DNA from 2 places in the Pseudomonas sp. GW821-FHT02H09 genome. Region 1 is predicted to be linked to the other one. Evidence: predicted binding sites of a transcription regulator. Region 1 holds the regulator's gene; the other holds the start of a gene.
The links. Region 1 encodes sigma-54, which starts transcription at its own class of promoters, with help from an activator protein. Its sites were predicted from a motif close to ANTGGCATNNANNTTGCTNT; they were not measured.

Region 1 (3,943 bases):
CTTCAGTGCACAGATGGATTTTGGTGCCTTTACCGGCAGCGAGCATCATCATGGCCATGATGCTTTTGCCATCGACCATGGATTCAGGGGTACGTCCGGCTTTTATCTGGCAGGGATATTGACCTGCTACGCCGACAAACTTGGCAGATGCTCGGGCATGTAAACCCAGCTTGTTGATGATTTCAATTTCCAGAGCGGGCATCGCGGTGTGAATCCTTTAGCTTAGGTCGCGGTGGCGAACCTGGACGTTCTTCAGGGACTTTTGTAGAGCCTGGCCCAGACGTTCGGTCAGGTAGACGGAGCGGTGATGCCCGCCGGTGCAGCCAATGGCAATGGTGACGTAGGCGCGGTTGCTGGCGGCAAAGCGGGGCAGCCATTTCAGCAAATACGCAGAGATATCCTGGAACATTTCTTCGACATCCGGCTGAGCAGCCAGATACTCGGCAACCGGCTGGTCCAGCCCGGACTGATCGCGCAACTCCGGTTTCCAGTATGGATTGGGTAGGCAGCGCACATCGAATACCAGGTCAGCATCGACCGGCATTCCGCGTTTGAAGCCGAAAGATTCGACCAGAAACGCCGTGCCCGGCTCCGGCTGGTTCAGCAGGCGAAGTTTGATGGTATCGCGCAGTTGATACAGGTTCAGATGGGTGGTGTTGAGCTTCAGATCAGCGAGGTCGGCAATCGGCCCAAGCAGGTTGGTCTCATCATCAATGGCTTCGGCGAGCGACCGATTGGCGGTGCTCAGGGGGTGGCGTCGACGGGTTTCCGAGAATCGCTTGAGCAGGGTTTCCTCGTCGGCGTCCAGATACAGCACGTCGCATTGGATGTGCCGGCTGCGCACTTCTTCCAAAAGCTCCGGAAAGCGCGACAGATGGCTGGGCAAGTTACGGGCGTCGATGGAAACCGCAACCAGCGGTTGCGCCAGTTCAGTGTGAATCAACGCACGTTCGGCCAATTCCGGAAGCAGGCCGGCCGGCAGGTTGTCGATGCAGTAGTAACCGTTGTCCTCCAATACATCGAGGGCGGTGCTTTTACCGGAGCCGGATCGGCCGCTGACAATGATCAAACGCATGATTAATGACCGTTCTGCTCGTCCAGGACAACCTGGTACAGGGCTTCATTAGTTGCGGCGCTGCGAAGTTTTTCGCGCACTTCCTTGCGATCAAGCATGCTGGCAATTTGCCGAAGCAGTTCCAGATGCGCATCGGTAGCGGCTTGCGGGACCAGCAGGACAAACAGCAGGTCGACCGGAGCACCATCGATGGCGTCGAAATCTATGGGGGCGTCCAGGTGCATCAAGGCACTGATGGGCGATTCGCAGCCTTTGAGGCGGCAGTGGGGAATGGCGATGCCGTTGCCAAAACCGGTTGAACCAAGTTTTTCACGGGCTATCAGACTCTCGAAGACATCTTGCATTCCCAGATCCGGCACTTCGCGGCTGATCAGGTTGGCAATTTGCTCGAGGGCGCGCTTTTTACTGCCGCCCGGCACGTTCACCAAAGAACGGCCGGGGGTCAGGATGTTTTCAAGTCGAATCATGGGTTGGGAGTGTTAACGACCTGTTGCGCCCTGGAGGAGGCTCTGGGTCTTTTCCTTGTGCTTTTTGAGTTGGCGATCCAGCTTGTCGGTGAGTGCGTCGATTGCCGCGTACATGTCGTCATGCTCGGCGTTGGCGACCACTTCATTGCCGGGGATATGCAAGGTAGCTTCGATTTTCTGCTTCAGCTTTTCGACGGTCATCGTGACTTGCACATTGGTGATCTTGTCGAAATGCCTTTCCAATCGTTCGAGTTTTTCGCCGATGTAGATGCGCAGGGGTTCGGTCACTTCCAGTTGGTGTCCACTGATGTTGACTTGCATACAGCTTCTCCTTCGTTGCCAGTGCATAAAGCGGCAGGCAGAAATGCCTGCCACTGGAACGCTGTGGCGTGGCCCGTTACATCAAACGCTTACGTTCGCTCGAAGGCGCGATCCCAAGGGATTCGCGGTATTTGGCGACGGTGCGACGGGCTACCTGAATGCCTTGTGCCTCCAGTAAACCAGCGATCTTGCTGTCACTCAACGGCTTTTTCTGATTTTCCGCTGCAACCAGTTTTTTGATGATCGCGCGGATCGCTGTAGACGAGCATTCACCGCCTTCAGAGGTGCTTACGTGGCTGGAGAAAAAATATTTCAGTTCGTAGATGCCGCGCGGGGTATGCATGAATTTCTGGGTGGTGACCCGGGAAATTGTCGATTCGTGCATGCCGACCGCTTCGGCGATGTCATGCAGCACCAGCGGTTTCATCGCCTCATCGCCGTACTCGAGAAAGCCCCGTTGATGCTCGACGATCTGGGTGGCGACTTTCATCAGGGTTTCGTTGCGGCTTTGCAGGCTTTTGATGAACCAGCGCGCTTCCTGCAACTGGTTGCGCATGAAGGTGTTGTCGGCGCTGGTGTCGGCCCGGCGCACGAAACCGGCGTACTGCGGGTTGACCCGCAGGCGCGGTACGGATTCCTGATTCAACTCCACCAGCCAGCGTTCGTTGTCCTTGCGTACGATGACGTCGGGGACGACGTACTCGGCTTCACTGGATTCGATTTGAGAACCTGGGCGCGGGTTGAGGCTTTGCACCAGCTCGATGATCTGCCGCAGTTCGTCCTCTTTGAGCTTCATACGGCGCATCAGCTGGCTGTAGTCACGGCTGCCAAGCAGGTCGATGAAGTCGGTGACCAGGCGTTTAGCCTCGGTCAGCCAAGGTGTTTTGGCTGGCATTTGACGCAGCTGCAGCAACAGGCATTCGCTGAGGTTGCGCGCACCGATACCGGCGGGTTCGAATTGCTGGATGCGGTGCAGGACGGCCTCAATCTCGTCCAGTTCGATGTCCAGTTCCGGGTCGAAGGCTTCGAGGATTTCCTCAAGAGTTTCGTCCAGGTAGCCCTGATTGTTGATGCAATCGATCAGGGTAACGGCGATCAGGCGATCAGTATCGGACATCGGTGCCAGGTTCAGTTGCCAGAGCAAATGACTCTGCAGGCTCTCACCGGCCGATGTGCGGGTGGTGAAGTCCCACTCGTCGTCATCGTTACTCGGCAGGCTGCTGGCACTGGTCTGGTAAACATCTTCCCAAGCGGTGTCGACAGGTAATTCGTTGGGGATGCGCTCGTTCCAGTCGCCTTCCTCGAGGTTATCCACCGTCGGGGCGGTTTCCTGGTAAGAGGGTTCCTGAACATCGGTATTGGCTTTCTGCTCGACGTTGTCGGCCAGAGGGTCGGCGTTATCGAAGTCGTCGCCTTCTTCCTGGCGTTCGAGCATCGGATTGGACTCCAGTGCCTCCTGAATTTCCTGTTGCAGGTCCAGGGTCGACAATTGGAGCAGGCGGATGGCCTGTTGCAGCTGCGGTGTCATCGTCAGCTGCTGGCCCATTCTCAAGACTAGCGATGGTTTCATGGCAGGGGCTTAACACCTTATTTGCCGGCGCACATGCGCCATCCACTACAGGGCGCCGAAGCGCCAAACATAAGCAAATTATATGCCTGAAACTGAAGTGTTTGCCTAGAGCGCGGTAACAATAAAAATTTACAGGATCTCATTGCTACTGGCGCTCTGACTATTGGCTGAACACCTGAGGGCGCGTGTTTGCCTAAAGCGCGGTAACAATAAAATTTATAGGGTTTTATTGATAGCGGCGCTCTGACGACTTGCCCAACACCTCAGCGCTTACAGGCGGAACTCATGGCCCAGATACACTTCCTTGACCAGCTCGTTGGCCAGGATGGTGGCGGAGTCGCCTTCGGCGATCAGTTGACCGTCGTTAACGATGTAGGCAGTCTCGCAGATATCCAGGGTTTCACGGACGTTGTGATCTGTGATCAGCACGCCGATGCCCTTGGCCTTCAGGTGATGAATGATCTGCTTGATGTCTCCCACCGAGATCGGATCCACACCGGCAAACGGTTC
Region 2 (3,943 bases), on a different contig from region 1:
GCGGTGGGGTTCGATTCGGACGACGTTTGACTGGCTCATCAGAGCACCTCCTCGGTAACGGGAATCAGATGGAGTTCGGTGGCGTGCACCGGGCGACGCTGGCCGCGTTCCTTGACGAAATGGATATCCGGGTCGCCGCGTTCGTCATTGACGAAGGTGCGGAAACGCTTGAGCTTTTCCGGGTCATTGATGGCGTTGGCCCATTCGCATTCGTAACGGTCGATCACCAACTGCATCTGCGACTCCAACTCAGCACCCAGCCCCAGGCTGTCCTCGATGATCACCTCCTTGAGGTAATCCAGACCGCCTTCCAGGCTCTCGCGCCAGACCGAGGTGCGCTGCAGTTTGTCGGCAGTACGGATGTAGAACATCAGGAACCGGTCGATGTAGCGCAGCAGGGTGTCGTCATCCAGGTCGGTGGCCAGCAGCTCGGCGTGACGCGGGCGCATGCCGCCATTGCCGCAGACGTAGAGATTCCAGCCTTTCTCGGTGGCGATCACACCGATGTCCTTGCTCTGCGCTTCGGCGCATTCGCGGGTGCAGCCGGACACTGCAAGCTTGAATTTATGCGGCGCGCGCAGGCCCTTGTAGCGGTTCTCCAGAATCAGCGCCATGCCAACGCTGTCCTGCACGCCGTAGCGGCACCAGGTGCTGCCGACACAGGATTTCACCGTGCGCAACGACTTGCCGTAGCCGTGGCCGGTCTCGAAACCGGCCTCGATCAGCTCGCCCCAGATGTCCGGCAGTTGATGCAGTTGGGCGCCGAACAGGTCGATGCGCTGGCCGCCGGTGATCTTGGTGTAGAGGTCATATTTTTTCGCCACGGCGCCGAGGGCGATCAGTTTGTCCGGGGTGATCTCGCCGGCGGCGATGCGCGGGATGATCGAATAGGTGCCGTTCTTCTGCATGTTCGCCATGAAGGTGTCGTTGGTGTCCTGCAAGGGCACCAACGACGGATCCATGATCGGCTGGTTCCAGCACGAGGCGAGAATCGAGCCCACCGCGGGTTTGCAGATATCGCAACCGGTGTGGCCACGGCCGTGCTTGGCCAGCATCTCGTCGAAGCTGATGATCCCTTCCACCCGCACCAGGGCGTACAGCTCCTGGCGGGTGTGGGCGAAGTGTTCGCACAGGCTTTTGTCAACGGCGACGCCACGGGCGCTGAGTTCATGCTCGAAGACCTGTTTGAGCAGCGCGCTGCAACCGCCGCAACCGGTGCCGGCCTTGGTCTTGCCCTTGAGTTCGCCCAGATCGGTGCAGCCGGCGTCGATCGCACAGCACACCGCGCCCTTGGTGACGTTATGGCAGGAGCAGAGGGTGGCGGTGTCCGGCAGCGCATCTGCGCCCAGTGTCGGAGCGCCGTCCGACAGCGGCAGAATCAGGCTGGACGGGTCCTTGGGCAGCGCGATGCCGTTCTGCGCGTACTGGAGGAGGGTGTCGTAGTAACTGTTGTCGCCGATCAGCACTGCGCCGAGCACGTGCTTGCCGTCGGCGGAGACCACCAGGCGCCGATAGCTGGCGCTGGCTTCGTCGATGAAGCGGTAGCTTTTGGCTCCGGGTGTGGTCGCGTGAGCATCGCCGATCGAACCGACATCGACGCCCAGCAGCTTGAGCTTGGTCGACATGTCTGCGCCGGTAAAAGGCTCGTAGTGCTGACCGGCCAAGTTCGCGGCAACATTACGCGCCATGCTGTAGCCCGGCGCGACCAGGCCAAAGATGCTGCCGTTCCAGGACGCACACTCGCCGATGGCGAAGATGTCGGGGTCGCTGGTGCGGCAATGATTGTCGACCACCAGACCGCCTCGGGTTGCCACCTCCAGTCCGGCGCTGCGACCGACAGCGTCCTGGGGGCGGATGCCGGCGGAGAATACGATCAGGTCGGTTTCAAGAAACTCGCCATCGTTGAAGTTCATGCGGTAGGCATATTCTTCACCAATGACGATCTCCTGGGTCGCTCGCGCAAGGTGCACGCCGACACCCAAGGCCTCGATCCGTGCCCGCAGCGCCTCGCCGCCGCTGGCGTCCAGTTGCACCGGCATCAGTTGTGGGGCGAATTCGACGACATGGGCTTCCAGCCCCAGGGACTTCAAGGCGTTGGCGGCTTCAAGACCAAGCAGACCGCCACCTACCACCACACCACGCCGGGCATGGGTGGCGGCTTCGCGGATCGCGTCGAGGTCGTCCAGGGTGCGGTAGACCAGCCGCGAACGTCCCTCGGCGCCGGGGATCGGCGGCACAAAGGGATAGGAACCGGTGGCCAGCACCAGGCGGTCATAAGCCTGGCGTCCGGCGCTGGTGACCACTTCCTTATGCTCACGGTCGATTTCAAGTACCTGAACCCCGAGGTGCAACTGCACGCCATGGCGGGCATACAGATCGGCATCGCCAAGGGCGAGGGACTCGGCATCACGGCCGCCGAAATACTCTGAGAGGTGTACGCGGTCGTAGGCACGCTGACGCTCCTCACCGAACACATGCACGTGATAGTGGGCGAGTGCACCGCGCTCGATCAGTTGCTCGACACAATGGTGGCCGACCATGCCGTTGCCGATAACGACCAGTGTTTCGCTTTTGATCGGGGTGACGATAGCGTTCATAGCCTTTCCTCTGTCGAAGCCGCTGCCTTGGCATGGCCAGAAAAAAACCAAAAAAAAAACGCCTGGAGCCGTTTAGCAGCTCCAGGCGTCTTTGCCTGGTATTCATTGATGTCTGGTGGGGTGATTAACCGAGGCCGCGCTGCCTGGTTCACCCGTCCCATGCCTGTTGAGGCGGGTGGTCGGCGGTGACCACTTGGGACGCCAGCCGGAGAGTTCGGCGGGTTTGTCAGTAGAAGAGCAGATTTCATGCCAGTTCCGGCGCGAGGTATTTCGATCCCGGGAAACGATTAGCGGCGCAGGGGTTGAAACGCTACAACGCGGGCTTTTCAGGAACTCTTGAAGACACCCATTGGCTTCGCCCGGCCAGTTATCACCCAGGCGCATTGAACCAGAAGGGTGCGAATTACTATTGCGGTTCCTTTTTTGGGGCAAATCTGGTTCGGGATGCGTTTGCGGCTCATCTGTAGCCGTTAGCGAAGGCCGTGTGCAGCCGTATTTTTGTGGCTTTGGACAGCTCCACTGGATCAGAACGCGTGTTGCACGCGTGTTTCCTTTCACTGCCTCAGCAGCAACAGGTAGACGAGCGCATTGACCACCAGCACCAGAGCGCCCAGCCATACCTGTATGCCAGGTGTCAGCCCGGCCGGATAAATCAGCGGCCACAGATAATGCTCAACGAAACTGGCACCATGGCCGGCTTCTCCGGCGGCCAGACGCAGGTGGTTTTCCCATCCGGTCAACGGGCAGGGCCACTGGAAGCCCTCGACCGCCGCCCCCCAAGCCACAGCGGGCAAGTGCCACCAGCACAGGTGGCGCCATTTGAGCACTAGTAGCCCGCCGCACAGCACGAAGAGAATGAACAGCAAATGGAGCAGCACCAGCCCGTCGGCGGCTATGCGATAGAACATGTCGACTCCGTCGTTTCCGGATGCAGAGGCAGGCCATGCCGTTGCACACCCTTGAGGTATCGAGACAGGTGTTTGGAGCGTAAGGGGCCCGCCATATCAAGGCTCCGCTCAAGGAAGAAAACGGTAGCCGACACCGGTCTCGGTGATCAGGTGGCGCGGTTGCGAGGGGTCCACCTCGATCTTCTTGCGCAGACCGCCCATGAACACTCGCAGATATTGCGTATCTGTTTGATGGTTAGGCCCCCAGACCGCCTTGAGCAATTGCAGATGCGTCAGTACACGGTCTGGATGGGCGCACAAATGAGTCAGCAGGCGGTACTCCAGTGGCGTCAGATGCACGGGGACGCCGGAGCGCTCCACGACACGCCGTTCCATATCGATCCGCACGTCACCAAAGGTCACGATCGAGGTGCTCTCAACACCCTTCACGCTCCGGCG

Region 2: nirB (nitrite reductase large subunit NirB) is a predicted target of sigma-54. The motif match lies at 2,832-2,851, and genes of this name have one in related genera.

The regions. Positions count from the first base shown of each region.
Region 1 covers NZ_JBWKVA010000001.1:153,714-157,656, forward strand. Annotated here, with positions in the region: gene AC07VR_RS00650 (HPr family phosphocarrier protein) at 1-202, opposite strand, end outside; gene rapZ (RNase adapter RapZ) at 218-1,075, opposite strand; gene ptsN (PTS IIA-like nitrogen regulatory protein PtsN) at 1,078-1,542, opposite strand; gene hpf (ribosome hibernation-promoting factor, HPF/YfiA family) at 1,555-1,863, opposite strand; gene AC07VR_RS00670 (RNA polymerase factor sigma-54) at 1,940-3,433, opposite strand; gene lptB (LPS export ABC transporter ATP-binding protein) at 3,704-3,943, opposite strand, start outside.
Region 2 covers NZ_JBWKVA010000019.1:12,764-16,706, forward strand. Annotated here, with positions in the region: gene nirD (nitrite reductase small subunit NirD) at 1-39, opposite strand, end outside; gene nirB (nitrite reductase large subunit NirB) at 39-2,597, opposite strand; gene AC07VR_RS22915 (DUF2784 domain-containing protein) at 3,152-3,505, opposite strand; gene kdpE (two-component system response regulator KdpE) at 3,614-3,943, opposite strand, start outside.